DNA from 4 places in the Streptomyces sp. NPDC045470 genome. Region 1 is predicted to be linked to each of the others. Evidence: riboswitches for the same ligand, from Rfam matches in the RefSeq annotation. Region 1 holds a riboswitch; each other region holds the start of a gene.

Evidence for each region. A riboswitch is a leader RNA that binds a small molecule or an ion and turns the genes downstream of it on or off. The one in region 1 is predicted to bind cobalamin.
Region 2: it holds a riboswitch for cobalamin, as region 1 does, so the genes downstream of both, AB0A97_RS37705 (ABC transporter substrate-binding protein) here and metE (5-methyltetrahydropteroyltriglutamate--homocysteine S-methyltransferase) in region 1, are expected to answer to the same signal.
Region 3: it holds a riboswitch for cobalamin, as region 1 does, so the genes downstream of both, AB0A97_RS03130 (HoxN/HupN/NixA family nickel/cobalt transporter) here and metE (5-methyltetrahydropteroyltriglutamate--homocysteine S-methyltransferase) in region 1, are expected to answer to the same signal.
Region 4: it holds a riboswitch for cobalamin, as region 1 does, so the genes downstream of both, AB0A97_RS19485 (CoA-acylating methylmalonate-semialdehyde dehydrogenase) here and metE (5-methyltetrahydropteroyltriglutamate--homocysteine S-methyltransferase) in region 1, are expected to answer to the same signal.

Annotation. Positions count from the first base shown of each region.
Region 1 is NZ_JBEZAN010000022.1:106,396-113,710, reverse strand. It holds partial or broken gene AB0A97_RS36290 (IS5/IS1182 family transposase) at 49-180, shown strand; gene AB0A97_RS36285 (RidA family protein) at 311-706, opposite strand; gene AB0A97_RS36280 (GNAT family N-acetyltransferase) at 1,822-2,289, opposite strand; gene AB0A97_RS36275 (hypothetical protein) at 2,430-2,843, opposite strand; gene AB0A97_RS36270 (SDR family oxidoreductase) at 3,004-3,753, opposite strand; gene AB0A97_RS36265 (cupin domain-containing protein) at 3,800-4,222, opposite strand; cobalamin riboswitch at 4,650-4,809, shown strand; gene metE (5-methyltetrahydropteroyltriglutamate--homocysteine S-methyltransferase) at 4,994-7,312, shown strand.
Region 2 is NZ_JBEZAN010000026.1:31,176-38,490, reverse strand. It holds gene AB0A97_RS37730 (helix-turn-helix transcriptional regulator) at 1-364, shown strand, start outside; gene AB0A97_RS37725 (VOC family protein) at 375-791, shown strand; gene AB0A97_RS37720 (ferric reductase-like transmembrane domain-containing protein) at 1,017-2,006, shown strand; gene AB0A97_RS37715 (ABC transporter ATP-binding protein) at 2,087-2,905, opposite strand; gene AB0A97_RS37710 (iron ABC transporter permease) at 2,902-4,002, opposite strand; gene AB0A97_RS37705 (ABC transporter substrate-binding protein) at 3,999-5,048, opposite strand; cobalamin riboswitch at 5,078-5,268, opposite strand; gene AB0A97_RS37700 (class I SAM-dependent methyltransferase) at 5,358-6,107, opposite strand; gene AB0A97_RS37695 (MFS transporter) at 6,076-7,315, opposite strand, start outside.
Region 3 is NZ_JBEZAN010000001.1:716,443-723,757, forward strand. It holds partial or broken gene AB0A97_RS03110 (isocyanide synthase family protein) at 1-532, shown strand, start outside; gene AB0A97_RS03115 (ABC transporter ATP-binding protein) at 643-1,524, opposite strand; gene AB0A97_RS03120 (iron ABC transporter permease) at 1,590-2,855, opposite strand; gene AB0A97_RS03125 (ABC transporter substrate-binding protein) at 2,855-3,967, opposite strand; cobalamin riboswitch at 4,229-4,442, shown strand; gene AB0A97_RS03130 (HoxN/HupN/NixA family nickel/cobalt transporter) at 4,620-5,690, shown strand; gene AB0A97_RS03135 (VOC family protein) at 5,859-6,359, opposite strand; gene AB0A97_RS03140 (DoxX family protein) at 6,460-7,011, opposite strand.
Region 4 is NZ_JBEZAN010000006.1:55,135-62,449, reverse strand. It holds gene AB0A97_RS19505 (alcohol dehydrogenase catalytic domain-containing protein) at 1-970, shown strand, start outside; gene AB0A97_RS19500 (hypothetical protein) at 1,052-1,393, opposite strand; gene aceA (isocitrate lyase) at 1,582-2,865, opposite strand; gene AB0A97_RS19490 (short-chain fatty acyl-CoA regulator family protein) at 3,230-4,639, shown strand; cobalamin riboswitch at 4,744-4,917, shown strand; gene AB0A97_RS19485 (CoA-acylating methylmalonate-semialdehyde dehydrogenase) at 5,122-6,621, shown strand; gene AB0A97_RS19480 (acyl-CoA dehydrogenase family protein) at 6,636-7,315, shown strand, end outside.

The DNA of each region.
Region 1 (7,315 bases):
CAGCTCGCGCCCCTGAATCAGCTACCACCGGCCTTCACTTCCCATTAGGCGTACTCCTCGCATGCCGTCCGCAGACACCAGCGCACACGCGGAATCCGTGCGGTCATCCCCGTCCCGGCCGATCCGCAGGCACACCGCCTTCGACGCGGCAGCCGGGGTGGCAGGCCGCCCGCCCTCAACCTGGCCCGGCCCGCCGATCGGAACGCGGCATGCCTTCCGCCGTCGCACACACCGGTCACAGCAACGACTTACCCGAGGGCTTGCCACGTTCCCGAGGGCCGCAAGGGGGCTGCTTCAGTGGGCCCGACCGTTACCCAGCGCTCGGCGCCACGGCCAATGCGTCGACCTCGACCCGGAAGTCCGGGTGGACCAGGCCGGCGACCTTCACCAAGGAACAGGCGGGCGGGTGTTCTGCGTCCTGGTATTCGTCTCGCACCTTGCGGAACGCGTCCAGATCGTCCAGATCGGTCAGGTAGACCGTCAGTTTGACGATGTGCTCCAGGCCGGAGCCGGCTGCTTCCAACGCGGTGGTCAGATTCGCGTATACCTGACGGATCTGGGCCTCAGTGTCCTCTTTACCGATCAGGTTGCCGTCGCCATCCACTGGAATCTGGCCCGAGACAGCGACCATCGCTCCGGTGAAGGCGACCGCGTGACTGTAGCCGTTGACGGGCGGTGAGCCGTTGGGACGTATGAAGTGCTCCATGGCCCCGATCATGCCACGAGCGAAAACTCCGGCCCTTACGGACGGCCGCCCCGGACGCGCCCAGCAGATGCGCACCGCAGGACAGACATCACCGCCCGGACCACCTTCGGCTACCGGACGCAGGCACCACTTGAATCACACGCGGCCGGGCGCACCAGTTCCCGCAGTCACCCATCCGCCTTCCACCTGCACCGGGACAGGCTGGTGTTGACGCGGTTCTCACACTCTCGACTGCTCGCACCCATGCAGCGAGCGAGAAGACGGCGCCTTCTGAGCCCCTCTGTTGTTCGGCAACTGCCAGATCAGCGCGAAGCCGCCAGTTCCGCACCGATGGTCCCTCCCGAACCGTAACGTCAGCCCATCCCGGCTCCCGGCGGTTGAGACCAAGATCCGAATGATACGCGGACCAACGTCCCCCAGCGCCCGTGACAACCGCCATCGCAGCAGGTCAGCAGCACCGGCGGCTTCCGGCGTCACGTACACAGCCGCCGGCGTGGTCGTGGGCCAGCGCCCGCTTGGGATTGCTCTGGGACCCCTGGGACTTTCGGCCAGATCAACGGGCATCGGCGCGAAAGATCGATCTGCCTGGTCAACGCCCTTCGACCACCCATCGCGGTGGGTTACGGGCCCGGCCGGTCTCTTCTACGGCATCTGGGGCGCCACGGACGAGGAGGAACGCCGCAAGCTGACCACCTACCGCCAACGCAAACGCCGAGCCGCGTGACGCGCACGAACGCGGGGTTCTCCCCGGCACTCCGCATTCGCCCCGGCCCCACGGCTGCCACCTCGTCAACCAGGAGGGCCTATCCTGCTCCACCGAAGTCGATTCGCCTTCGGCCCAGGGGCCTTCCCGAGGGGAGCAGCGACGGAATGACCAAGAAGAGGCAGCTTTCGCAGCATTCGCCGGATTCCCTGAAAGTAAGGAAAAACCACCACCACGCCTGACGAAACCGCTGGTCGAAGCCTGCGGTCCCCGCGCGTGCGGGGATGGTCCCACTCCCGACACCGAACGGCGCCTCCGCATCCTGCGGTCCCCGCGCGTGCGGGGATGGTCCTACCCGCCGGGCAACGGGCGGGCCCCACACAGGGGATGCCCGCCCGCCACCTCCGCCTCTTCAAAGGGCGCGGCGGAAAGTCACCCGGTCCAGCGCGGGACCGTCGTAGTCCGCGATCGGGGCCGACGGGGTGAAGCCCAGGGCCCTGTGGAAGGCGATGGAACCGGTGTTGTGCGGCGAGGTGATGGCGCGTACCTCGGTGCGGCCGGCTGCTGCCGCGCGTTCGAAGAAGGTGGTGTAGAGGCGGCGAGCGACGCCCTGCTGGCGCAACTCGGGGTCCACTCCGACGAAGTGGATGTACGCCTGGTCCGCGTGGTCGGCGGAGTGGAAGCCTACGAGGAACGCCCGGATTCCCCGCACGTCCTCCAGCACCAGACTGGTGTCCGCGAAGTGTTGCAGGAAGAGGCGTGGCAGCAGCAGGGAGAGTTCCCTCGCTTGTTCCGGGGTGCGTGAGTCGCCCCACCAGCGCTGGACGCACTCCACGAGGGTGGTGTGGTCGGTCGTACGGGCCCGGCGTACGTCTTGCATGCCCTGCCTTTCGGTTGGGGGTGATGGGGATGCGAGGGGGGTGCGATGGGGATGTGATCGGCATTGGAACGCTCAGCTACTCGCGGTAACTGGGTGACGTCGCGGAGCGCTGCACTCGGTCAAGGCCGGGAGACAACCGTTCAGGGGTGGGTAGTTTCCAGTTTCTCGGCCGTGGGGTCGGTGGGTGCGATGTGTCCCTCCTTTTTACGTCGCGTCCTGTGATGGTCTGCCGTCGTCGATGAATTCGAGGAGACGCTCGACGAGCCGGTCCGGCTCGTCGAGCGACACGAAGGCGCGTGAACGCTCCGCGATGGCGACCGAGCGTGCGCCTCCAGGGAACAGTCCGCGTCCGGTTCGAGCGGCGTGCGGTGTCCCCCTAACGGCATGTCGGGCAGCACGATGTGGAACCGGTCGTGCAGTCCCGGGGCCAGCGGGTCCCACAGGTGTCCGTCGACCATCAGACCGTGCACGAACAACAAGTTCCTTCCCTGCCCGGCATGCCGCAGGTCGATGCGGCCGCCGGCCGTTTCCATCTGAGCGGTCCGAGTCTGCACTTCGGACACCTTTCCGCGTTCGCCCACAACGTAGAAATGCTCGCAGTGAAGGGTGTGAGCGCCCCCACCCACCGGACCTGGCGGCACGCGCGGTGTGTCGCTTGATCTGATCGAACCCGTCCTCGGACCGCGAGCAACGTGTATGCCTGCCTCGCCGTGTTCAGGAAGACGTACGCAGCCAGTCCTCGAAGCGGGTGGTGGCCAGTCGGGCGCTGCCCTCGTCGGGGACGAGGCTGCGTTCGGTGAGTTCGGAGCCGAAGTAGCGGGCGTGCGGGTCGGGGGCGACCGTGCGCGGGTCGTGCCAGGCGTGCAGGGCCCGGGCGACGAGTTCGTCGAAGCGGAAGACTTCGGGGCCGGCCACTTCGGTGGTGGCTTTCTGCGGGATTTCCACGGCGGCCTTGGTCACCGCCTCGGCGACGTCCTCGGCGGCCAGGGGCTGGAAGAGCACGGGTGGTACGCGCACGGTGTCGCCGTCGGTGGCGGCGTCGGCGATGCCTCTGACGAACTCGAAGAACTGTGTCGCCCGGAGGATCGAGTAGGGAATCGGGCCCTGTTTGATCAGCCGCTCCTGGACCACCTTCGCCCGGAAGTAGCCGTTGTCGGGCAGGTCGTCGATGCCGACGATCGACAGCGCCAGGTGATGCGTGACGCCCGCCGTGGCCTCGGCGGCCAGCAGGTTGCGGGTGGAGGTGGTAAAGAATTCCAGGACCGCCGACTCCTCGAAGGAGGGCGAGTTGGCCACGTCCACGACCACCTGGGCTCCGGCCAGCGCGGTGTCGAGGCCCTCGCCGGTGAGGGTGTTGACGCCCGTACTGGGCGCGGCGGGCACGGCCTCGTGTCCGCGCTCGGTGAGTCTGCCGACCACTTTGCCGCCGATGAGGCCGGTGCCTCCGATGACCACGATCTTCACTTCGTCTGCTCCTCGCGCTGTTGGCGCCCGCTGGGGCGGAGAGGCGTCAGGGCTCCCGGGGTGCGCGCAGGTGAGCGCGCTGTTTGAGTTCTTCGTCGTCGACCAGGACGGACATGGGCTGCCCCGGTACGCAGAGCATGGTGACGACGAAGCGCAGCCGCGTGTCGGTGAGGGCGTTGCCGTCCTGGTAGTGGATGACGTCACCGCCGGGCTCCCAGAACGCTTCCCCGGCGCGGACGATCCGCTCCGGCTCACCTTCCAGTTCGAAGCGCATCTCGCCCTCCAGCACGTACCCGAAGGCCGGCCCTGGGTGGCGGTGCGGCGGGGCACCCTGGTCGCCGGGCGGGTACTCGATCTGGACGGTCGACACGTGCGCGCCCTCCGGGATGGCGGGCGGGACGACCTCTTGCAGCACGGTGAGCGCGGACTTCCATGCCTCCGAGGGCGGGTGTTCGTGGGTGCCGGGCATGGCGGGTCCTCCTTCTGCGGTGCCGATGCCGGCGCCGGTGCCTGTGCCGGTATCGGTAGCGATGGCGGTGCCGCCCCGGTGTGCGGTGCCGGCCCCCCGGTGTACGGCACCAGGCCTCGGCGAACGGCCCGCCGGTAAGCGGCCCGGCCGGGAGATGTCCCATTGTTCAGACCCCCGGCATGCCCGGTGAGCGCCGATCCGGACACATCCGGGACGCCGTACGGAGCCTCGGCCCCGCCCGTCCGACCCGGCTCCGCCCGTCCCCGTCCCCGCCGTCCCGCCCGGCTCCGCCCCCGCCCGCCCCCACCCCTCCCCCCCGTGTCCCATCTCACGTACCACCATGTGAACAAGGGTGTCCCTACCGGGTGCGACCGATCTACGCTGTCCGGTGCAGCTGGTTCGCCCTGCCCGCCAGGCAGGCGCGTCGTAAGAGGGAACCCGGTGGGAATCCGGGACTGCCCCGCAGCGGTGAGCGGGAACGACCGCCGTCATACGCACTGGATCCGGGCCGCGGATCCGGGAAGCGACGGCCAATAGGTGTCCGCCGGACGATGGTCCGGCAGGCGTGCCCGCGAGTCCGAAGACCTGCCCGTTGCCCGCGCGCGTCCGTACGTGCGCGGACCTTCCGGTGACCTCGAGGGCGGGTCGGCGACCACAGCAGGCGGGCATGGGTGCCGTTCGGCGCCGGGTGGCCCGTCCGGTGCGTCATTCCTTCGCGTTCTCGTCCCGTCACCGGGCTCGGAGAAGATCACGCTCGCGAAGGAGAGTTCCGTGACAGCGAAGCCCGCAGCCGCGGCAGCACGGGCCACCGTGTACGGCTACCCCCGCCAGGGACAGCACCGGGAACTGAAGAAGGCCGTCGAGGGGTACTGGAAGGGCCGCGTCACCGCGGACGCCCTCCGGGAGACCGCGAAGGACCTGCGCCGTTCCAACTGGCAGCAGCTGGCCGACGCCGGCATCCACGAGGTGCCGACCGGTGACTTCTCGTACTACGACCATGTGCTGGACACCAGCGTCATGGTCGGCGCTGTCCCGGAACGCCACCGCGCCGCCGTCGAGGCCGACGCCCTGGACGGCTACTTCGCGATGGCGCGCGGGACGCAGGACGTGGCGCCGCTGGAGATGACCAAGTGGTTCGACACCAACTACCACTATCTCGTGCCCGAGTTGGGGCCTGACACCGTCTTCTCCACCGACTCCGCCAAGCAGGTCGGCGAGGTGCGGGAGGCACTCGCGCTCGGTCACACCCCGCGCCCGGTCCTCGTCGGCCCGGTCACCTACCTCCTGCTGTCCAAGCCGGCCCCCGGTGTGGCCGCCGACTTCGACCCGCTGACCCTGCTCGACCGGCTCCTGCCCGTCTACGCGGAGGTACTGGCGGACCTGCGCGCGGCCGGCGCCGAGTGGGCGCAGTTGGACGAGCCCGCCCTGGTGCAGGACCGCACCCCGGCCGACCTCAACGCCGCCGAGCGCGCCTACCGCGTCCTCGGTACGCTCGCCGACCGCCCGAAGCTGCTGGTCGCCTCGTACTTCGACCAGCTCGGCGAGGCCCTGCCGGTACTCGCCAAGGCGCCCGTCGACGGTCTCGCGCTGGACTTCACCGAGGCCGCGGCGGGCAACCTGGACGCGCTCGCCGCCGCCGGCGGCCTGCCCGGCAAGCGGCTGGTCGCCGGAGTCGTCAACGGCCGCAACATCTGGATCAACGACTACGAGAAGTCGCTGGCCACGCTCGGTACGCTGCTGGGTCTGGCCGACCGGGTCGACGTGGCCGCCTCCTGCTCGCTGCTGCACGTGCCGCTGGACGCCACCGCCGAGCGGGACATCGACCCGCAGGTCCTGCGCTGGCTCGCGTTCGCCCGGCAGAAGACCGCCGAGGTCGCCACGCTCGCCCGCGGCCTCGCGCAGGGCACCCACACGATCGCCGCCGAACTGGCCGCCAACCGCGCCGACCTGGCGTCCCGCGCCGGTTCCGCGATCACCCGCGACCCCGCCGTACGGGCCCGTACCGCCGCCGTCACCGACGCCGACGGCCGCCGCTCGGCGCCGTACGGGGAACGGACCGTCGCCCAGCGGGCCCACCTCGGCCTGCCGCTGCTGCCGACGACCACCATCGGCTCCTTCCCGCAGACCGCCGAACTGCGCGCCGCCCGCGCCGACCTGCGGGCGGGACGCCTGGACACGGCCGGGTACGAGGAACGCATCGGGAACGAGATCCGCGAGGTGCTCGCCTTCCAGGAGGAGGCGGGCATCGACGTCCTCGTGCACGGCGAGCCCGAACGCAACGACATGGTGCAGTACTTCGCCGAGCGGCTGACGGGGTATCTCGCCACACAGCACGGCTGGGTCCAGTCGTACGGCACGCGGTACGTCCGGCCGCCGGTCCTCGCGGGCGACATCTCGCGGCCCGAGCCGATGACGGTGCGGTGGACGCGGTACGCGCAGTCGCTCACCGACCGTCCGGTCAAGGGGATGCTGACCGGCCCGGTCACCATGCTCGCCTGGTCGTTCGTCCGGGACGACCAGCCGCTCGGCGACACCGCCCGGCAGGTGGCGCTGGCCCTGCGTGACGAGGTCGGCGACCTGGAGGCGGCCGGCACCTCGGTCATCCAGGTCGACGAGCCGGCGCTGCGCGAGACGCTGCCGCTGCGCGCCGCCGGCCGTCCCGCCTACCTCGCCTGGGCCACCGAGGCGTTCCGCCTCACCACCGGCGGGGTGCGGGACCGGACGCAGATCCATACACACATGTGCTACGCCGAGTTCGGTGACATCGTGCAGGCCATCGACGATCTGGATGCCGACGTGATCAGCCTGGAGGCGGCCCGCTCACACATGCAGGTGGCCCGTGAACTGGCCGAACACGGCTATCCGCGGGAGGCCGGCCCGGGCGTGTACGACATCCACTCGCCCCGCGTGCCGAGCGCCGAGGAGGCGGCGAGCCTGCTGCGCAAGGGCCTCGGCGCCATCCCGGCCGAGCGGCTGTGGGTCAATCCCGACTGCGGTCTGAAGACCCGGGGCTGGCCCGAGACCCGTGCTTCGCTGGAGAACCTCGTCGCGGCCGCGCGGACGGTGCGCGCGGAGCTGCCCACGTCGTGATCA
Region 2 (7,315 bases), on a different contig from region 1:
GTACGCGCAGCCGCTCGACGTCCCGGCACTGGCGCGCACCGCCCTCATGTCGGCGGGCCACTTCTCCCGCAGCTTCCGCGCGGCCTTCGGTGAGACGCCGTACAGCTACCTCATGACCCGCCGCATCGAGCGGGCCAAGGCGCTGCTGCGGCGGGGCGACCTGTCGGTGACGGAGGTCTGCTTCGCGGTCGGCTGTACCTCGCTGGGGTCGTTCAGCTCGCGGTTCACCGAGCTGGTGGGCGAGAGCCCGAGCGCGTACCGGGCCCGCAGCCACGACGACGGCGCCGCCATCCCCGCCTGTTACGCCAAGATCTACACGCGACCGGTCAGGAACGGAGAAGCGCGGCCCGCTCCCCGCCCGTAGCGTTGTCCGTATGGATATCAGCCTTTCGACCTGCTTCATCGCCGTCGACGACCATGACAAGGCGCTCGCCTTCTACCGGGATGTGCTCGGCCTGGAGGTGCGCAACGACGTCAGCTTCGAGGGGATGCGCTGGGTGACCGTCGGCGCACCGTCGCAGCCCGACGTGAACATCGTCCTCGAACCGCCTCTCGCGGACCCGAACGCCTCGCCCGCCGACCGCGAGGCCATGGCGGAACTCCTGGCCAAGGGCCTGCTGCGGGCCGTCATCTTCACGACCGGCGACTGCGACGCCACCTTCGAGCGCATCCGCGCCGCGGGCGGGGAGGTGCTCCAGGAGCCGGTCGACCAGCCGTACGGCGTCCGCGACTGCGCCTTCCGTGACCCGTCCGGCAACATGCTGCGCTTCAACCAGGCCCGCAAGCAGTGAGCGCGGCGCGCGGCGCCTGAGGACGGCCCGGCCGCTTCCCCGTACCTCCACAGGGGGGAGTGGCCCGGCCCGTGGACGGCAGGGACGGCAGCGGCGGCGGCAGGGGTGGCGAGGACGGCGGCGACGCCTGCTCTGGCTGGATAGTTCCTCAACAACGCCCACCTCTCCAGCCACACTTGTACGGCACGTACAACGCGTTGGTGACAGCTGTCCGAAGGGCCCCGCATGCACCCCGAAACAACAGGCCGCGGCAGTACGCCACCGCCGCCGGCGCCGGTGCGGGACAGACGCACCGCCGGCCGCGTCCCGCTGCGTGCCGACCTCAAGGCGGCCCTTCCCGACGCCGGTGCCGCGGTGGTGGTCACCGTCGCCGTGTTCGTCTTCCTGTACCTGCGGATGCGGTCCGGCGCGTCCGCGACGGTCGCGGTCATGCCCTTCATGAACGACCCCGGCACCTACTGGATGTATCTGCTCAGCCAGGCGTTCGGCTGGTCGGGGCTGCTCTGGTCGTGGGGAACGGTCATCCTAGGGTTGCTGCTGTCCGGCCCCCGGCCCGGCAGGCTGCCGGTTTCCCGGGCCGTGCTGGAGCGCTGGCACCGCACCACGAGCCTGACGACGATGGCGCTGATGCTCGCGCACGCCCTGATGTTCGGTGCAGAACTGGTGCGCGACGCGGGCGGGACGGCCTGGGTGGCGCGCCTGTGGTCGGCGTTCGCCGACACGTTCGTGCCGGGCTGGTACGACTCGGGGACCGGCAAGCTGGCCATCCCCATCGGCCAGGGCGCCCTGTATCTCGCCGTCCCGCTGGGGCTGCTCTTCTACGTCCGGCACCGCATCGGCGCGAACGCCTGGCGCCGACTGCACCGCTTCGTGATCGTCGTGTACGTGCTGAGCGTCTGGCACACGCTGCTGTACGGCACCAACGTCTGGTACGACGAGTGGCCGCGTACCGTCCTGTGGCTGCTCCAACTGCCCGTCTCGGTGCTGCTCCTGCTCCGGCTGCTGCGTCCCGCGCGGCGGGCCGAGCGCCTGGGGGCGCCCGGTCGGCAGGCGGAGGCCGCGCCGCTGCGCTGGACGGCCCGGGCCGCGGGCCGGGCCGCTGCCGCCGCCGTGATCGTCGGGCTGCTGGCCGTGGTCCTCTCCGGACACGACGGCGGGCGGCCCCGGCCGGACGAGCCGCCCGCGACCGCCCCGGCCGGCCAGGAACCGGAGTGACCCGCGACCACCCCGGCCGCTCAGGAACCCGAGTGACCCGCGACCGCCCGATCCGACTGCCCCGGCACCGCCCCGGCCACTCAGGAACCGGAGGGCCCCGGCACCGCCACGGCCGGCCGGTCGCGTTCCCCGGGCAGGAACGACACCTGCGGCGCACCCGTACGCGGACTGACGGTGACCTCGGCCGTCACGCCGTAAACCTCGGCCAGCAGCTCCTCGGTCAGCACCTCGGCGGGTGGCCCTGATGCCGTGACCTGCCCCTCGCACAGGACGTACAGGCGATCGCAGTAGTACGCGGCGAGGTTGAGATCGTGCAGTGCCACCAGGGCCGTGGCGGGCAGCCCGCGCAGGATGCCGAGCACCGTCAACTGATGCCGTACGTCCAGGTGGTTGGTCGGCTCGTCGAGGACCAGCAGGGAGGGCCGCTGGGCCAGGGCACGGGCGATGAGCACCCGCTGGCGCTCGCCGCCGGAGAGCCGGTCGAAGGACCGGTCCGTCAGCCCGGCCGCGTCCACCGACTCCAGAGCCCACGCCACCAGTGAGGCGTCCTCGGCGCTGTCTCCGTCCAGCAGCCGCTTGTGCGGTGTGCGGCCCATCGCGACGACCTCGCGCACGGTCAGGTCGAAGTCGGCGGCCGACTCCTGCACCACGGCGGCCACCGTGCGGGCCAGCCGCCGCACCGGCAGCGACCAGGCGTCCGTGCCGTCCACCCGGACCTGCCCCGCGTCGGGCCGCAGCACCCGGTAGACGGCGCGCAGCAGGCTGGACTTGCCGCTGCCGTTGGGCCCGACCAGGCCGACCACCTCGCCGGGCCGGGCGGCCAGGGACACGTCGCGCACCAGACGGTGTGCCCCGGCGGTGAGCGTGAGGCCGTCGACGGTCAGTTCGGTCGCGCTCATGCCACTCCTCGGTGCACGGTACGGCGGGCGTCCCGGCGCATCAGCCACAGGAAGAACGGTCCGCCGCACAGTGCGGTCAGCACACCGACGGGGATCTCCATGGGCGCGGCGACGGTACGCGCCGCGATGTCGGCCCAGATCAGGAACACCGCGCCGGCCAGTGCGGCGGCGGGCAGCACCCGGCGGTGGTCACCGCCCACGAACAGGCGCACCACGTGCGGCAGCATCAGGCCCACGAAGCCGATCGGTCCGGCCGCGGCCACCAGGACGCCGGTGACGAGCGAGAGCAGGACGAACATCCGGGCCCGGAACCGGGCCACGTCCAGCCCCATCGTGGTGGCGGCCTCCTCGCCCGCCAGCAGCAGGTTCAGCGACCGTGCCTGGACGAGCAGGACGGCGATGCCCAGCAGCAGCGCCAGGCCCGGCAGCCACAACGTGCCCCACTGCACCCCGCCGAGGCCCCCGAGGGTCCAGGCGAGGACCGCCCGGGCCTCGTTGCCCCGGTCGGAGGTCAGCAGCAGGATGTCCATCACCGCCGTGAGGACCGCCGCCATCGCCACTCCCGACAGCACCAGCCGTACCGAGGTGATGCGCCCGCCGGTACGCGCCGTCGTGTAGACGAGCAGCAGGGTCAGCAGCGCGCCGGCGAAGGCGGCGGCCGACAGCGACACCGGACCGAACAGGCTCACCCCGAAGACGATCACCATGACGGCGCCCAGGGACGCCCCCGAGGAGACACCCAGCAGATACGGCTCCGCCAGCGGGTTGCGGACCAGTGCCTGCATGGCCGTACCGATCACCGCGAGTCCCGCGCCCGTCACCGCGCCGAGCGCCACCCGCGGAGCCCGTACGTCCAGCACGATGGTCTCGCGCGCCCGGGACCACCCCGGGTCCGGCAGGTCGGCGCCCAGCGCGTGGGTCACGATGCCCCACACCTCGCCGGGCGGCACGTGCACCGACCCGATCGCCATCCCCGCCGTGGCGGAGACCAGCAGCAACACCCCGAGAACGACGAGGGTGACGGCGAAGGACCGGCGGCGCGGCGGCGTCTCGTGCCGGTGCTCGCGGACGACCGCCGTCCCGGCGGCGGCGGTCACCGGAACCGCTCGGGGTGCAGGGCGCGGGCCAGCTCCTCCACCGCGTACGGCGGCCGCACCCCCACCAGGGTCGCGGTCAGCGGCAGGACGACGAACCGCTTGTTCTTGACCGCGGGCACGTCGGCCAGCGCGGGCTGCGACAGCAGGAACTTCTTCTTCTGCTCGACGCTCCCGGCCCCCGCGTAGTCGTAGATCGCGATGACCTCGGGCTTCCGGTCGACTACCTGCTCCCAGGACGCGTCCCCGAAGACCTTGTCCAGGTCCGCGAACACGTTCCGGCCGCCCGCGAGCTGGATGATCTCGGTGCCGAGGCTCTTGCCGCCGGCGGTGAAGGCCGCCTTGTCGCCGCTGTCGTACACGAAGACCGGTACGGCGGGGGCGCCCTTGACCGCCCCGGTGGCCCGGTCCACCCGCGCCTTGAGGTCGGCGGCCAGCTTGTCGGCCCGTTCCCGGATGCCGAAGATGCTGCCGACGGTGCGGACCTCGTCGTACGCGTCCTGCATGGACACCTGCTTCTTCCCGCAGTACTCGCGGTTGAGGTAGGTGTTGATCCCGGCGTCGGCGAACGCCTTGCGCGAGCGGCCCTCGTTCTCGGCGAAGGCGCTGGCGTACCCGCCGTAGACGAGGTCCGGATCGGCTTCCAGAACGGTCTCGAAGGACGGCTCCTTCTTCGCCAGTTTCGGCAGCGCCTCGTAGTCCTTGCGCAGCTCCGGCAGGACGGCCGAGTCGGGGAAGGCGGTGCCGATCATGCGGTCCTCGAGTCCCAGCGCCAGCATCAGTTCGGCGGGGTGCTGGTGGATGGTGAGGACCCGGGAGGGCGGCTTCCGGTAGGTGGTACGGATGCCGCAGTTGTCGATGGTGACCGGGAAACCTTTCGCCGCGGTGGCCGCGGGCTCCGCGTCACCCGCGGTGTCCCGCGCCGTGCCGCAGCCGCCCAGCAGGACGGCGGACAGGGCCAGGGCCACCGCAGGTGCCGCGACGCGCCGGAACCGGCGCCGCCGGGCGGCGGGGGAAGAAAAGGGGGGACGGGTCGTGCCGTCGTACACGTAGAGCCTCCTGCGGAGTCCGCGCTCCTCGGAACGGGCCCGCGACAGGCCAGTGTCCTGACTCCCGGATCGACGCCCCCCCCGGCCTTCCCGCGCCGCGCGCGGTGGCCCGATCTGCCTGATGAAGGGTCACTCCCCGGTCACAGTGGCGGGACCGCGCCGGAATCGCACCGGCTTCCTGTCTCCCGTCGCGGTGATGACCAGGTGATATTACGGTCGGTCGGACCGGGGGCAAAGGGCGCGCGTACGGTTCCGCGCGCCGTCTACGGTGTGCGGGCGCCGGGCCGGCCGTGCGGCCCGGCGCCCCGGTCACGCCGCGCGGACCGCCCGGAGCACCAGCCGTTCGGCGTCCTGGTCGTACGGGCGGCCGTCGAAGCCACCGAAGACCTCGACCTCCTGGAAGCCCGCCTCCCCGGCCATCCGCCGCAACTCCACGGCGCTGTAGACGAACCAGACCAGGCTCGTACGCGTCACCCGGTCGCCCCGCACGAGCACCCAGTCGCTGCGCAACCGTGCCCAGTCGTCCAGCACCGTGTCGGTCTGCACCAGCAGGTCGTCACCGCGCTGCACCACCTTCGGCGGTGTGACCTTTCGGGCCAGCAGTTCCTTTCCGGCCATGTCCAGAAGCAGGGTCCCGCCGGGCGCCAGGCAGTCGTGCATCGTGCGCAGCACACGGGCGTTGTCGGCGGGGTCCTCGAAATAGCCGAAGGACGTGAACATGTTGAGAACCACGTCGAAGGCCCCGGGCTCGGTGAACTCCCGCATGTCGGACTGGACGTACCGGGCGGAGACTCCGGCGTCGGCGGCCCGCTTCCGGGCGCGGTCCAGCATCGCCGGGCTGCGGTCCACACCCGTCACACCGAATCCCCGGCGCGCGAGCGGAACGGTGAACACCCCCGGGCCGCAGCACAGGTCCAGCACCCGGGCCCCGGCCGGGAAGGCCAGCAGGGGAGAGGTGTCGAGCAGCTCCTCGGCCTGGGCGTGGCGCCCGTCGGAGAACAGGAAGTCGTAGAACTCGGTCCAGAAGTCATCGTCCTGGAATCCGCCCGTGTGCGTCATCGGGTACCGGTGTTCCTTCCGTGAGGTCGGTGAGGTCCGTGCGGGGGGTGGTGGGGGTGAGGTCGGCGGGAGCGGTGCCGCGCCCGCGCCGCAGGGCGAGCAGGAGCGGCGGCAGCAGGACGCACTGGGCCGCGGCGAACAGCCAGAACCAGCCCGCGTGCCCGGCGCGTTCGCCGAAGCCGTAGAGCTGCCCGCCCAGCACGCCGCTGGCACAGGCGCCCAGGCCGGCGGCGAGCCGCTGCTGTCCGAAGACCACGGCGTCCGAGCGCGGACTGCGGCGCAGGGCCTCCAGGTCGTTCTTGAGGAAGAGCACGATGTCGCCGAGCGTGATGAGGACACCGCCCGCCAGCAGGGCGGTCCGCGTACCGGCTGCCAGGACCGCCATCCCGGCGGCCAGGCCCGCGAACCCGATCGCCAGCGCGACGGGGTACCTCATCTGCCGGATGGCGCCCGACGCGAGCGGCTGGACGACGATGACCAGGACGAAGCAGGTCAGCAGCACCAGGCTGTAGAACTCGCTGGAGGCCCGCTCGACGGCGTACACGGCGAGGTAGTGCTGGAAGTGGAAGTAGAGGTAGAACGCCAGGCCGTTGGCGACGAAGGGGAGGACGGCGATACCGGTGAGCAGGCCCTGGCCGGACGCCGGTGCGCTGCTGGACCGGTCCTTCTCCGGCCCCACCGCCGGCAGACGCGCATGCCCCACGGCCACCACGGCGAACAGCGCCGTCACGACGAGGAACAGCGGGCCGGGGGACGACAGCACGAACGGCCCCGCGACGAGCGGGCCCACGGCCATCCCCGCGTTGAGCGCCGCGTTGCCCGCGGACAGGAACGCGGGCCGGCGCTCCTCGGCCACACCGTGCACCAGGTACGCCTTGTTGGCGGGCAGGTACAGCGCGGCGCCGCAGCAGGTCAGGATCAGCGCCGCCACCGCCACCGGCGGCCACCGCAGCGCCGCCAGGAACGCCGCGAAGCCCGCCGTACGCACCACCAGCGCCCACAGCATCGTGCGCCGCAGCCCCACCCGGTCGGCGAGCGCCCCGCCGAGAACTCCTCCCGAGAACTGCACGAGGGACGCGGCGGCCAGCACCACACCGACCGCCCCGAGCCCCATCCCCAGCCGCTCGTGCAGGAAGACCGACATGAACGGCAGGACCATGAAACTGCCGAGCGGGATGAGGAAGGAGCTGAGCAGCAGGAAGCGCAGC
Region 3 (7,315 bases), on a different contig from region 1:
CGATCTGATCGGCGTCCCGGACCCGCACGTCGACGCGTACAACGACGCGCTGCGCGCCATGATCCGTACGGCCGGGCTGTCCCACCTCACCACCTTCGACCTGCGGGACGTCTACGGGGACCGGCCCTGCGACGCCAAACGCGCCGAGGTGCACAGCCGGTACGCGCCCTCCCTGGACTCGCTGCGCGCCGAAACCCGGAACCCGGCCGCCGACGGCGGCGAAACGCTTCGCGTCTACCGCGGCATCACCCGCTTCCTGTTCGAGGACACCACCGGCTTCGAAGGCACCCGCTCCGCCCTGCAACGTGCCTGCCGCACCCGCGCCTACGGAGTCGTCCAGCGCAGCCGCGCCTGGGGTGCGCTGATCGCCGAGCACCATCCGGACGCCGTCCGGCTGTCCATCCATCCGCAGCCGCCCGGCACGGCGAAGTTCGGCATCCGCCTGCTCGACGCGCCCGACGTGTGGATGACGCCGTGGCACGCCTGCGTGCTGCGCGACGCGGACGGCGGTGTACGGCTGATGCGCGCGGCGGACGCGGCGCGGCTCGGACGGCTCGTCCACCGGGACGGCCGCCCGAGCCATTACGTGCAGGACGTGAACGAGGCCGGGCGGCCGGCACCGGCTCGGACGACGGCCATGGCTCAGCTCCCCTGCCCCACAACGGCATCCGCAACGGCATCCGCAACCGCATCTGCCCCTGCCTCTGCCTCTGCCTCTGCCTCTGCCTCTGCCTCTGTATCCACGACGGCACCTGCGACTGCACGCTGATCGAGGGCGATCAGCGGGTCCCCCGTCAGCGGGTGGTCGACCACCGCCGCCCGTACCCCGAACACCTCGGCCAGCAGCTCCGGTGTCAGCACCTCGCGCGGCGCACCGGACGCCACCACCGTCCCTTCGGAAAGCACATGGAGCCGGTCGCAGACCGAGGCCGCCGCGTTCAGGTCGTGCAGGGAGACGAGCGTCGTACAGGCCCGGCCGCGCAGCAGGCTCAGCAGCTCGACCTGGTGCCGTACGTCCAGGTGGTTCGTCGGTTCGTCCAGGACGAGGACGTCCGGTGCCTGGGCGAAGGCGCGGGCGAGCAGGGCACGCTGCCGCTCCCCGCCGGAGAGCGCCGAGAACCGCCGCCCGCCGTGCTCCGCCAGCCCCACGTCGGCCAGGGCGCGGGCCACGGTCTCCCGGTCGGCCCGGTCGTCGCCCGCGAACGCCCGCTTGTACGGGGTGCGGCCCATCGCCACCACCTCGTGGACGGTGAGTTCGAAGTCGCCGCCGCGTTCCTGGGGCAGGGCGGCGATGTGCCGGGCGGTGCGCGACGGCGGCATGGCCCGGATGTCCTCCCCGGCGAGCAGCACCCGGCCCGCTTCGGGGTTCAGATGCCGGTAGACCGTACGCAGCACCGTGGACTTGCCGCTGCCGTTCGGGCCGACCACACCCGCGATCTCACCGGGCGCGGCCATCAGCCGCACCCCGGCCACCACGCACCGGCCGGCGTAGGACACCCGCAGGTCCTCGATGTCGATCCGCATGCCCTGCCCCGTGGCCGCTTCCGTACGTACTCCTCCGCCGGCCGTGCCGGTGCCCCTCCTCGCACTCATGCTCCCGCTCCCGATCCCAGCCGCCGGTCCAGCACGTACAGCAGTACGGGCGCGCCGATCAGCGCCGTCACCACGCCCACCGGCAGTTCCTGGCCGTCCATGGCGGTACGGCACACGATGTCCACCACGACCAGCAGGAGCGCCCCGGTCAGCGCGGCCAGCGGCAGCAGCCTGCGGTGGTCGCCCCCGACGATCAGCCGGCACAGGTGCGGCACCATCAGCCCCACGAAGGCGACCGCCCCGGACACCGACACCAGGACACCGGTGAGCAGGCTGGTCACCACGAACAGCAGCCGGCGCAGCCGCACGACGTCCACGCCGACGCTCGCCGCCGTCTCGTCCCCCATCGTCAGCGCGTTCAGCGCGCGGGCCCGCGCCTGGAGGACCAGCAGCCCGGCCGGTACGGTGACGGCCGGCAGCAGGAGCGTGCCCCAAGTGGCGCCGCCCAGGCTGCCCATCAGCCAGAACAGCACGCCGCGCGTCTGCTGCTCGTCACCGGCCTGCAGTACGAGGTAACTGGTGAACCCGGCCAGGAACTGCCCGATGCCGACCCCGGCCAGCACCAGCCGCAGCGGCGCGAAGCCGCCGCCCCGGCGGGCCAGCGTCCACACCAGCGCGAACGAGGCGAGCGCCCCGGCGAAGGCGGCCGACGACAACCCCAGGCCCCCGCCCAGCCCGAACACCCCGCCCGCCCCCGCCACGGTGCCCGCGCCCAGCACGATCGCGGCCACCGCGCCCAGCGAAGCGCCGTTGGAGATGCCCAGCAGGTACGGATCCGCCAGCGGGTTGCGCACCAGCGCCTGGGTGGCCGTACCGACGAGCCCGAGGCCCGCGCCGACCAGCGCGGCGAGCAGCGCCCTCGGGACCCGCAACTGCCAGACGATCAGGTCGTCCGTCCCCGGCCGGGGCGGCTCGCCCCCCAGGCGCCGGAACACCACCGACCACACCTCGGCCGGGGCGATGTCGGTGGCACCGAGTGCGACGGCCGCGGTCAGCGCGACGAGCAGGGCGACCAGCAGCCCGAGAGCGAGCCAGACGGCACGGGCCTGGCCGGGCCCCCTTCCCTCGGCACCTCCGACCCGCCCTTCCTCAGCACCTCCGACCCGCCATTCCGCGGCGCCTCCGGCCCGTCCTCCCTCAGCTCCTCCAGCCCGCCGTTCCTCGGCTCTTCCGGCCCGCCCGTCGTCCTGCCCGACGGCTCGCCCGAGGTCCGGCCCCGGAGCCTGCTCGACGGCCTCCCGCCTCGCGCCCGGCGCTGCCATCAGCGGTCCGCTCCGGGCTCGGCCAGGCGGTCCGGGTAGAGCGTCGCCGCGATCCGCCGCACCGTATCGGCATTGCCCACCCCGGCGATGGTCGTCTGCTCCGAGCCGATACGCAGGAATTTCCCTTCCCGCACCGCGCGCAGCCCCGCCGTGGCCGGGAATTCCTTGAGGAACTTCTCAGCCTCGTCGAATGCCTTCCCGGTGGCCGCGGCACTTCCCCGGTTCCGTACGCCGAGCTGGATCCAGTCCGGGTTCTTCGCGACCACGTCCTCCCACGACACCGGCTGGAAATCGCTCGCGCAGTCCGCGAAGATGTTCCGCGCCCCCGCTTCGGTCAGCACCGCGTTGGCCACCTGCCGGTTGCAGACCGCCACGGGCTGTTTCGTCCCCGCGTCGAAGTCGAAGAAGAAGTACGACGGCCGCTTCGCCGCAGGCACGTCGGCAAGGGCCGCACGTACCGAGGAAACCTTCTTCTCCATCTCCGCCACCAGTCGCCCCGCACGGTGCGAGGTACCCGTGACCTGCCCGAGCCGCCGGATGTCGGCTTCCACCGCGGACAGGTCCCGCTGCGGCACCTTCTTGCGCGGCGCACACGCCGTAGAAGCCAGATAGACGTGCTTGATGCCCGCCGCGGCGAATTCCTCCTCGGTCGGACCGGTCGCCGCGCCGCCCATCATGCCCATGGACGCGAACGTGTCGATATAGACATCGGCTCCGGACCCGAGCAGCTTCTCCTTCGGGATCACCGTCTTCCCCAGCACCGGGACGCGTTGCGCGCGGGCGTCCAGTTCGGGAGGCAACGTGCCTTTCCCCGGCGGGAATCCGGTACCGACGACCCGGTCGCCCGCTCCCAGCCGGAGCAGCATTTCCAGGCTCGCCGCATTGCTCGTGACAATCTTTCGCGGCGCCTCGGAAAACGTCGTCCGCCGCCCCTCGCAATCGGTGACCGTGGCGGGAAAGCCACCCGCTCCGCCGCCCCGCCCGTCCGCGGCGTCCGCCGCCGCCTGCCCGCCGGAACTACCGCAGCCGGTGGCCAGCGCGGCCACCCCCAGCACCCCCACGATCGCCGCCACCGACCGGCCTCGCCACGCCGACCGACCTTCCGGCACCATCCGGCCTTCCCAAGCCGACCGACCTTCCGGTGCTGCCCGGTCTCCCGACACGGACCGGCCCTTCGACACCGACCGGCCCTTCAGCACCGGCCGGCTCCCGGCCACCGGCTCCACCAGATCCATCCGAGGACGCATACGTCCGCTCTCCCTGCCTCTCGACCGCCCGAGGGCCCGCGCGTGCGGGCCCGGGACCAGGTAGTCGAGCGGACGGCGCCCCGGGTTCCCGCCGTATTGGTCCGATGACCACACCGCGGCCGGGCGTTAGAGTGTGCGGGCCGTGGTGTCGGGAAGACCGGTGAAGACCGTCAGGTCCAGACCGGAGCGGCCCTCGCCACTGTGATCGGGAAGTTCCCGCCCCGTTCCGTACGCGCCCCGCGCCCGTACGGAGCCACTGGCCGCAGCCCGCGACCGGGAAGGCAGGGGCGGGCGCGCACACCCGTCAGCCAGGAGACCGGCCACGGCATCTCACGAACTGATCCACGAGGTGCTGGAGCGTGACCACCGGATGCCCCCGTCCGCCAATTCCCCTTCCCCTTCCCCTTCACCGTCCCCGTCTTCTCCCCCCTCCCCCTCCCCCTCCACTTCGCCGTCCCCGCCGTCCGCTTCCGCGTTCCGCTGGCGGCGGCAGGACACCGTGCGGACCGCCGGGCTGATGGCGGTCATAGCCGCCCTGCACGTCATCGCCTTCGGTGTGCTCTTCCTGCTGGTCGTGCCGCAGCACTACGCCGTCGGGTCGCAGGTCTTCGGGGTCGGTCTCGGCGTCACCGCGTACACCCTCGGTATGCGGCACGCCTTCGACGCCGACCACATCGCCGCCATCGACAACACCACCCGCAAACTGATGGCCGACGGCAAGCGCCCGGTCTCGGTGGGCTTCTGGTTCGCGCTCGGGCACTCCAGCGTGGTCGTCGCCATGGCGGCGCTGGTCGCCGGCGGCGCGCAACTGGCCGGCACCCTGCTCGACGACGGATCGAGTGCCCACCAGGTGCTCGGCACCGTGGGCACCACGGTCTCCGGCAGCTTCCTCTACCTCATCGCCGCGCTCAATCTGGTCGCGCTGGCGGGCATCTGGCGGGTGTTCCGGGCGATGCGGCAGGGCCGGTACGACGAGGCGGAGCTGGAGCAGCACCTCGACTCCCGCGGCTTCATGAACCGCGTACTGGGCCGCTTCACCCGCTCCATCACCCGGCCCGGCCAGATGTACCCGCTCGGCCTGCTCTTCGGTCTCGGCTTCGACACCGCGACCGAGGTGACGCTGATGGTGATGGCGGGCAGCGGCGCGGCGGCCGGTCTGCCCTGGTACGCGATCCTGGTGCTGCCGCTGCTGTTCGCGGCGGGGATGAGCCTGTTCGACACGCTGGACGGTACGTTCATGAACTTCGCGTACCAGTGGGCGTTCTCGAACCCGGTGCGCAAGGTCTACTACAACCTCACGATCACCGGTCTGTCGATCGCCGTCGCCTTCTTCATCGGGACCATCGAACTGGTCACCGTCCTGCACGAGAAGCTGAACCTGACGGACGGCGTGACCGGCTGGATCTCGGCGATCGACCTGGACAACGTGGGCTTCATCATCGTCGGCCTGTTCGTGGTGGTCTGGGCGGCGGCGCTGGCGTACTGGCGGCTGGCCGGGGTGGAGAAGCGCTGGTCGGCGCGGGCCACCGAGGCGACCGGGGCCCCGGAGGCCGCACGGGCCCCGGAGACGGCCGGGGAGACCGCCTGACCCGTCGCCCGACCTACCGGGCCCGACCTACCGGACCCGGTCTGTCCGCTCCCCGCCCCGCCCTTCATCAGTGGGGGCCGGGCCACCGCCCCCACCCGCCATCGGCAGGGTCGGCCGCCGCCCCACCCTCCACCGGCAGGGTGGGGCGGTGACTGCTCCCGCCCTGCCTCAGGTCGCCGAACCGGCCGCCGCGCCCGTCTTCAGATCACGGCCCCAGCGCGCCAGCTCGGCTTCGAGGTCGAGCGGGCGCAGCCGGTCCGGTTCGTCCGGGCCCGGCCAGTCCGTACGGGGCACCCGCCACATGACCTCGAACTCGTTGCCGTCCGGGTCCTTGGCGTACAGCGACTTGGACACCAAGTGGTCGGTGGCGCCGACCAGCGCGCCCCGCCCCGCCAGGTCCGCCGCCACGTCCGCCAGCTCCCCGAGGGTGCCGACCTCCCAGGCCAGGTGGTAGAGCCCCACCCGGCCGTGCTCGGGGCCCGGCGCACCGGCGCCGACCGCGAACAGTCCGAGATCGTGATCGTTGGCGGTCCCCTCGGCGCTGAGGAACGCGGCCCTCCCCGGTATCTCGGTGTCCACCCGGAACCCCAGCGTTTCCGTGTAGAAGGCCACAGCGCGCGCCACGTCCCGTACGTAGAGCACCGCGTGATTCAGCCGCCGCACTGCCACGTCAATCCCTCACCTTCCGCTTCTCCCCGCACCCATCACTTCACGGCACATCACGTCATGCCACACTCGGCTCCCCCGGCTCCACCCGGCTCGCCAGGAATCAGTCGCGCACCAGCAGCATCACGAACGCGACGATCACGCCGAACACCAGGGCGGCCACCCCGTACGCAAGGCGGTGGTTGCGCAGGACCGGGAGCAGCCGGTCGACCGCGTACCGGCCGGGGCCGGTCAGTGCCAGGGCTCCCGCGCCCGCCGTGAGCAGCAGCTCGTACTCGACGCCCTCGGGCGCGAAGAAGCCGCCGCCCCACTTCACCGCCAGCGCGTTCACCATCGTCCCGACGACCGCCGCGCCCGCCAGCGGCGTCAGCAGCCCGAGGACCAGCCCGAGGCCGCCCAACGTCTCGCTGAGGCCCGCCACCACGGCCATGGCCTTGCCGGCCGGGTAGCCGCTGGCCGTGAAGAACTGTCCGGTTCCGTCCAGCCCCGGTCCGCTGAACCAGCCGAACAGCTTCTGCGCACCGTGCGCAGCCATGGTCAGGCCGACCGCGAGCCGCAGAACCAACAGACCGATGTCGTACGCGTGCGGGGTCGCGGCATGGCGGTCGTCGACGCCGCTGCCGTAGTCGCGAAGGGGGCTGAGGGGGGAGGACATGCGAGCGCTCATTTCTGTCTGTCTGGTCCGTCCGGACCGGCGTGCCCTACGGGAGGACCGACGCCGCCCCGACGGAAGTACTTGAAACTTCAAGTCAAACACCGACGATACACATCACTTGAAAGTGAAACAACACCCCCACCCCTCACCCTCCGAACGCCACCCCACACGATGCGTAACCCTTAAACCTACCCCCCACACCCCCACCACACACCGCATCCACACCAAGACCCACCCCACCCCACCCCCAGAAAAACCACTCCCCAACACCGCCCACCCCTCCCTTCCCTCCCCTCCCCCCTCA
Region 4 (7,315 bases), on a different contig from region 1:
CCACCCGAAGCCGGAGGCTTCCGCGCCCACCGACGTCGTGGTGCGGGTCGTGCAGACCGGCATCTGCGGCACCGACCGCAGCGTGCTCGTGGGCAAGTTCCCCGCCGTGCCCGGTGTGGTGATGGGGCACGAGGCGGTCGGCACCGTGGACGCGGTGGGGGCGGCGGTGACCGCGCTCAAGCCGGGCGACCGGGTCATCGTCAACCCGACGCTCTACTGCGGCGGCTGCCCGTCCTGCCTGCGCGGGCACTGGGACTTCTGTGCCAACAAGGCCGGTACGGAGGTCGGGCTGGACCTGGACGGCGCGTTCGCCGAGTTCATCCGGCTGCCCGAACGGTTCGTCCACACCATGCCCGAGGGCATGGATTTCGACCGCGCGGTGGTCGTGGAGCCGCTGGCGTGTGCGCTGAACAACATCGAGGCGGGCCGCCTGGAGGCAGGCGAGACCGCGGTGATCGTCGGCGGCGGGCCGGTGGGCGTGGTCTGTGCGATGGCGGCTCAGCACTACGGTGCCCGGGTCCTGCTGATCGAGCCGGACCCGTACCGGCAGGAGCTGTGCCGCAAGGTGTTCGCGCAGGACGGTGCGGGCCGGGTGACCGTGCACACCCCGGACGAGGCCGAACTGGCGCGGCGCGGCGACGTGGTCATCGACACCGTGGGCAACCTGCTGGAGCAGAGCCTGGGGTACGCGGCGGCCCGCGGACGCGTGGTGATCATGGGCTACAACAGCAAGGCCTCGGCCACCGTGCGGCCGCTGGAGATCCTCCAGCGCGGTCTGCAGATCATCGGGGCCGGTGACTACAACAGCCAGGTGTTCCCGAAGGCGATCGAGCTGGCCCGGTGGCTGCCGCTGGAGCGGCTGGTGACCCACCGCTTCCCGCTGGAGCGGCACGAGGAGGCGTTCGCGGCGCTCGCCGCGGCGCCCGGGACGCCGTACTCGGCGCTCAAGGTGGTGCTCGTACCGGAGTGACGCGGTCCGGTCCCGGGCCCCTCCGGCCGGACGACGAAGCCGGCCGGAGGGGCCGACCGTGCGGGCCGGCCGGCGGGGCCGTCAGGAGAAATCGACGGCGGCCAGCACCGGGCCGGCGGCCAGCAGGGCGTACTGGACCCACACGGTGTCGCGCCGTGCCCGGTAGCTCATCGGGACGGCGAGCGCGACCAGACCGGAGACGAGGGACAGCCACATGACCGTTTGGGCCACGCCCACCAGCGGTCCACTCGCTCCGTCGCCGCTGTGCGCCTGGTTGAGGACGATGATCGCGAACAGCACGTACGCGACGCCGAGCAGCGGGATGCCGAGGGCGGCGAACACCCGCAGGGCGGTCGTGGAAGGGGCGAACGGATCGGGCGCCGACAGGTCGGCGGAGGCGGGCGAAGGGGCTGGTGCGTTCATGGTCGTCAGCCTGCCCGGGACGGGACGGCGCGGTATCGGGTCGGGTACTCAGGGCCGGGCGGGCACGTACTCAGTGCCCGTCAGGTCTCGTACGGGGGGTCCGCCCGGCTGGAGGGGCCATTGTCGAGGACCGTACTCAGAGGCCGCCCCTGGTGCCCGTCCCCAGCGGCCGTCTCCAGCGGCCGTCTCTAGTGGAACTGCTCCTCCTCGGTCGAGCCGCGCAGCGCGGTCGTCTCGGAGGCCGGGTTGACGGCGCCGGCGACCAGGTCGAAGTAACCGGTGCCGACCTCGCGCTGGTGCTTGACGGCGGTGAAGCCGTGCTGCTGGGCGGCGAACTCACGCTCCTGGAGGTCGACGTAGGCCGTCATGCCGTGTTCGGCGTAGCCGCGCGCGAGGTCGAACATGCCGTGGTTGAGGGAGTGGAAGCCGGCCAGGGTGATGAACTGGAAGCGGTATCCCATCGCGCCCAGCTCCCGCTGGAACTTGGCGATCTGGTCGTCGTCCAGCGCGGCGCGCCAGTTGAAGGACGGCGAGCAGTTGTACGCCAGCATCTGGTCGGGGTGGTGGGCGTGGATCGCTTCGGCGAACTCGCGGGCCTGGGCCAGGTCGGGCGTGCCGGTCTCCATCCACAGCAGGTCCGCGTACGGGGCGTACGCCAGGCCGCGGGCGATGGCGGGGGCCATGCCGTTCTCGACGCGGTAGAAGCCCTCCGCGGTGCGTTCCCCGGTGCAGAAGCGGGCGTCGTTCTCGTCGACGTCGCTGGTCAGCAGGTTGGCGGCGAGGGCGTCGGTGCGGGCGACGAGCACCGTCGGCACATCGGCGATGTCGGCGGCCAGGCGGGCCGCGCCCAGGGTGCGCAGGTGCTGGGAGGTGGGCACCAGGACCTTGCCGCCGAGGTGGCCGCACTTCTTCTCCGAGGCGAGCTGGTCCTCGTAGTGGATGCCGGCCGCGCCCGCCTCGATCATCGCCTTGGTCAGCTCGAAGGCGTTGAGCGGGCCGCCGAACCCGGCCTCGGCGTCGGCGACGATCGGCACCAGCCAGTCCGTCGTGTCCCCGGCCTCCTCGGCGGTGGCGATCTGGTCGGCGCGCAGCAGCGCGTTGTTGATGCGGCGCACCACCTGCGGCACCGAGTTGGCCGGGTAGAGACTCTGGTCCGGGTAGGTGTGACCGGCCTGGTTGGCGTCGGCGGCGACCTGCCAGCCCGAGAGGTAGACCGCCTGCAGACCGGCCTTGACCTGCTGCACGGCCTGGCCGCCGGTCAGCGCGCCGAGGGCGTGGAGGTAGTCCTGCTCGTGGAGTTGCCGCCACAGGCGCTCGGCGCCGCGCCGGGCCAGGGTGTGCTCCTCGCGGACGCTGCCGGAGAGCCGCAGCACGTCGGCGGCGCTGTGGGTACGGGTGGTGCCCTGCCACCGCGGGTCGGTCGCCCACCGCCGGGCCAGTTCCTCGGCCGTCTCGGTACCTGTCTGTGCCATGACCATCTCCCGGGTGTTCGCTCGGACCGCTGTGCTGAGCCGTGGACTGCTCTGTGGTGGTGGGTGGTGGGCTGCTGTGGTGGACTGCCGGTGAAGGGTGCGAATCCTCGGCACCGCGTGCACCGAGTGCCGTAGCAGCGCCACGAATTGCTGAGGTGCGGCCCGCCGGAGGTCCCGGTGGCGGGGTGAGCAATGCTGCCGGGGGGCCGCACCACCGACTCTGGCAGTGGCACTTGGTGCCATCAACGGTGGCCCGCAGCCAAGTTCTGCCCATCTTGTGGCGCCTTTCTGCCAAGGTTGCGAAGGTCCGTGACCGCCGTACGGCGACTAGGGTGAGCCGGGCGGCAGCGACGGAGGGGACACCGTGAGCAAGATCTACGCCGGGGCGCGGCTGCGCCGGCTGCGGGAGGAGCGCGGGTTCAGCCAGGCGGCGCTGGCCCGCGTCCTGGCCATCTCGCCCAGCTACCTGAACCAGATGGAGCACGACTCACGGCCGCTGACCGTGCCCGTACTGCTGCGGCTGACCGAGACCTTCGGGGTGGACCCCGGCTTCTTCTCCGAGCGCGACACCAGCCGGATGCTGGCCGACCTGCGCGAGGCGCTCGCCGACGAGCTGGCCGCCGGCCGGGTCTCCCCCACCGACCTGTCCGAACTCGCTTCCCGGCAGCCCGCGGTGGCGTCGGTGCTGCTCGGCCTCGGGCGGCGCAACCTGGCGCTGACCGAGCGGCTGGCGGAGGTGGCGGAGGGCCGGGACGGCGGCGGCACCGACCCGGCCGCGCCGCTCTCCCCGCACGAGGAGATCCGCGAGTTCTTCTACCGGCGGCAGAACTACCTGCACGAGGCCGACACCGCCGCCGAGGAACTCGCCGCCGAGCTGGGCATCCGTCCCGGTGAGGCGGGACGCGCCCTGACCGCCCGGCTCACCGGACGGCACGGCGTACGCCTCGTCGACACGCCCGACGGGCCGCTGCACCACTACGATCCGTCCGCCCGGGTGCTGCGCCTGTCGGCGGGACTGCGGCCCGGGCAGCGCGCCTTCCGCATGGCGACCCAGCTCGCGCTGCTGGAGGCCGGCGAGGAGCTGTCGCGGCCCGCCTCCGAGGACTTCGAGGAGGGCACGACGGCCTGGTCGCTGGCCAGGATCGGGATCGCCAACTACTTCGCGGCGGCGCTGGTGCTGCCGTACGGCCCGTTCCACGCCGCGGCCGAGGAGCTGCGGTACGACATCGAGCGGCTGACCGACCGGTTCGGCCTCGGGTACGAGACGGTGTGCCACCGGCTGAGCACCCTGCAACGGCCGCGCCGGCGCGGGGTCCCGTTCTCCTTCGTCCGCGTCGACCGGGCCGGCAACATGTCCAAGCGGCAGTCCGCCACCGGCTTCCACTTCTCCCGGGCGGGTGGTACCTGCCCGCTGTGGAACGTCTACGAGGCGTTCACCGCGCCCAGCCGTATCCACGTACAGATCGCCGCCATGCCGGACGGCCGCCGCTACCTGTGGACGGCCCGCACCGTCACCCGGCACCGCGGCGGCTGGGGCGATCCGGGCAAGACCTTCGCCATCGGCCTCGGCTGCGAGATCCGGCACGCCTCCCGGCTGGTCTACTCCGACGGCCTCGACCTGGACAACGCCGGTGCCGCCATCCCCATCGGCATGGGCTGCCGGGTCTGCGAACGCCTGGAGTGCCCGCAGCGCGCCGTGCCGCCGCTCGGCCGTCCCCTGGCCATCGACGAGAACAGCAGCACGTTCGTGCCGTATCCGGTGCGGGAGGGCTGAGGGGTACGGGAGGGCTGAGAGGCGTACGCGGTCCCAGCGGCCCGCCCCGGGGCACCCGGAAGATCACCGATCCCCCTGGACTTACTAGGACGTCCAACTATATGTTCGTGACGTAGGCCCGCGGTGCAGGGAAGCCGGTGCGAATCCGGCGTGGTCCCGCCACTGTGACCGGGGAGTGCGACGCCGAGCAACACGCCACTGACGCGGGTGCGTCGGGAAGGCGGGCGGCGCACGACGATCCGGAAGCCAGGATACCGGCCGCGGGTGTTGTTCCGTGTTGTCCACGAGGATGGAGCAGACACGCATGGCATCGGTGCGTACCCACAACCCAGGTGATCCGGCCCGGCCCGCGGCACCGCCCGCGCGCTGACGGTTCCACGCCTTTCGCGTCCCACGGCCCCGCCACGGTCCGCGCGCCATCCGCGCCGCCCGTGGGCCCGGCCGTGCCATCCCCGGATCTCACCTGACGAGAGCAGGCCCCCATGGTCCGAGAACTGACCCATTTCATCGGCGGCGAGCACGTACCGGGAACATCGGGCGCGCACGGCGAGGTGTACGACCCCAACACCGGCACCGTGCAGGCCCGGGTGCCGCTCGCCGGCCAGGCCGAGACGGCGGCCGCCGTCGCCGACGCCGCGGCCGCCCAGCCCGAGTGGGGCGAGTGGAACCCGCAGCGGCGCGCCCGCGTCCTGCTGAACTTCCTGCGCCTGGTGGAGGGCGAGCGGGACGCGCTGGCCCGGCTGCTGTCGAGCGAGCACGGCAAGACGGTCGCGGACGCGCACGGCGATCTCCAGCGCGGCCTGGAGGTGGTGGAGTTCGCGGCCGGCGTCCCGCACCTGCTCAAGGGCGAGTTCACCGACAACGCCGGTACCGGCATCGACGTGCACTCGCTGCGCCGTCCCATCGGCGTGGTGGCCGGGATCACCCCGTTCAACTTCCCCGCGATGATCCCGCTGTGGAAGGCCGCGCCGGCCATCGCCTGCGGCAACGCGTTCCTTCTGAAGCCGTCCGAGCGGGCGCCTTCGGTGCCGCTGCGGCTGGCCGAGCTGTTCCTGGAGGCGGGACTGCCGCCGGGCATATTCAATGTCGTCCACGGCGGCAAGGAGGCGGTGGACACGCTGCTGGCGGACCCGCGCGTCGAAGCGCTGGGCTTCGTCGGCTCGACGCCGATCGCCGCGCACATCTACGCGACCGCCGCCGCGCACGGCAAGCGCGCCCAGTGCTTCGGCGGCGCCAAGAACCACCTCATCGTGATGCCGGACGCCGACCTCGACCAGGCGGTGGACGCGCTGGTGGGCGCCGGGTACGGATCGGCGGGTGAGCGCTGCATGGCGATCTCGGTCGCCGTGCCGGTGGGCGAGGAGACCGCCGACGCGCTGGTGGCGCGGCTCAAGGAGCGGGTCGGCACGCTGCGCGTCGGCCGCTCCGACGACCCGCACGCCGACTTCGGGCCGCTGGTGAGCCGTGACGCGCTGGACCGGGTCCGCGCCTATGTGGACCTCGGCGTCACCGAGGGCGCGGAACTCGTCGTCGACGGACGCGGCTTCACCCTGCCCGGCCACGAGGACGGCTTCTTCGCGGGCGCGTCGCTCTTCGACCGGGTCACCCCGGACATGCGGATCTACCAGGAGGAGATCTTCGGCCCGGTCCTGTCGGTGGTACGGGCCGCGGACTACGAGGAGGCGCTGCGGCTGCCCACGGAGCACCCGTACGGCAACGGCGTGGCCATCTTCACCCGCGACGGCGACACCGCGCGGGACTTCAGCCGCCGGGTGGACACCGGCATGATCGGCGTGAACGTGCCGATCCCGGTACCGGTCGCGTACCACACCTTCGGCGGCTGGAAGCGGTCCGGCTTCGGCGACCTGAACCAGCACGGCCCGGACGCGATCCGCTTCTACACCCGTACCAAGACCGTCACCTCGCGCTGGCCCTCCGGGGTCAAGGAAGGCGCGAGCTTCACCCTCCCGACGATGGGCTGAGCGCGATGAGCGTCATGACCACCGCCACCACGGCCGCCTCGCTGACCTCACTCACCGCCGACCAGCTCGCCATCGTCGAGACGACGCTGGACTTCGCGCAGGAGCACATCGCGCCGCACGCCGTGGCCTGGGACCAGGACAAGCACTTCCCCGTGGACGTGCTGCGCAAGGCCGCCGGGCTCGGGCTCGGCGGGATCTACGTACGGGAGGAGCACGGCGGGTCCGCGCTGAGCCGCGCGGACGGCGTGCTGGTCTTCGAGGTGCTGGCCACCGCCTGCCCGTCCATCGCGGGCTATCTCTCCATCCACAACATGGTCGCCTGGATGATCGACCGGTACGGCGACGACGCGCAGCGCGCCCGCCGGCTGCCCGGCCTGTGCTCGATGGCCGACCTGGGCAGCTACTGCCTGACCGAGCCGGGCGCCGGGTCGGACGCCGCGGCGCTGCGCACGCGTGCGGTGCGCGACGGCGACTCCTACGTGCTGACCGGAGTGAAGCAGTTCATCTCCGGCGCCGGGACCTCGCAGGTGTACGTGGTGATGGCCCGTACCGGCGAGGACGGCCCCGGCGGCATCTCGGCGTTCCTCGTGGAGCGGGACGACCCGGGGCTGTCGTTCGGCGCCAACGAGAAGAAGATGGGGTGGAACGCGCAGCCCACCCGGCAGGTGATCCTCGACGAGGTGCGCGTCCCCGC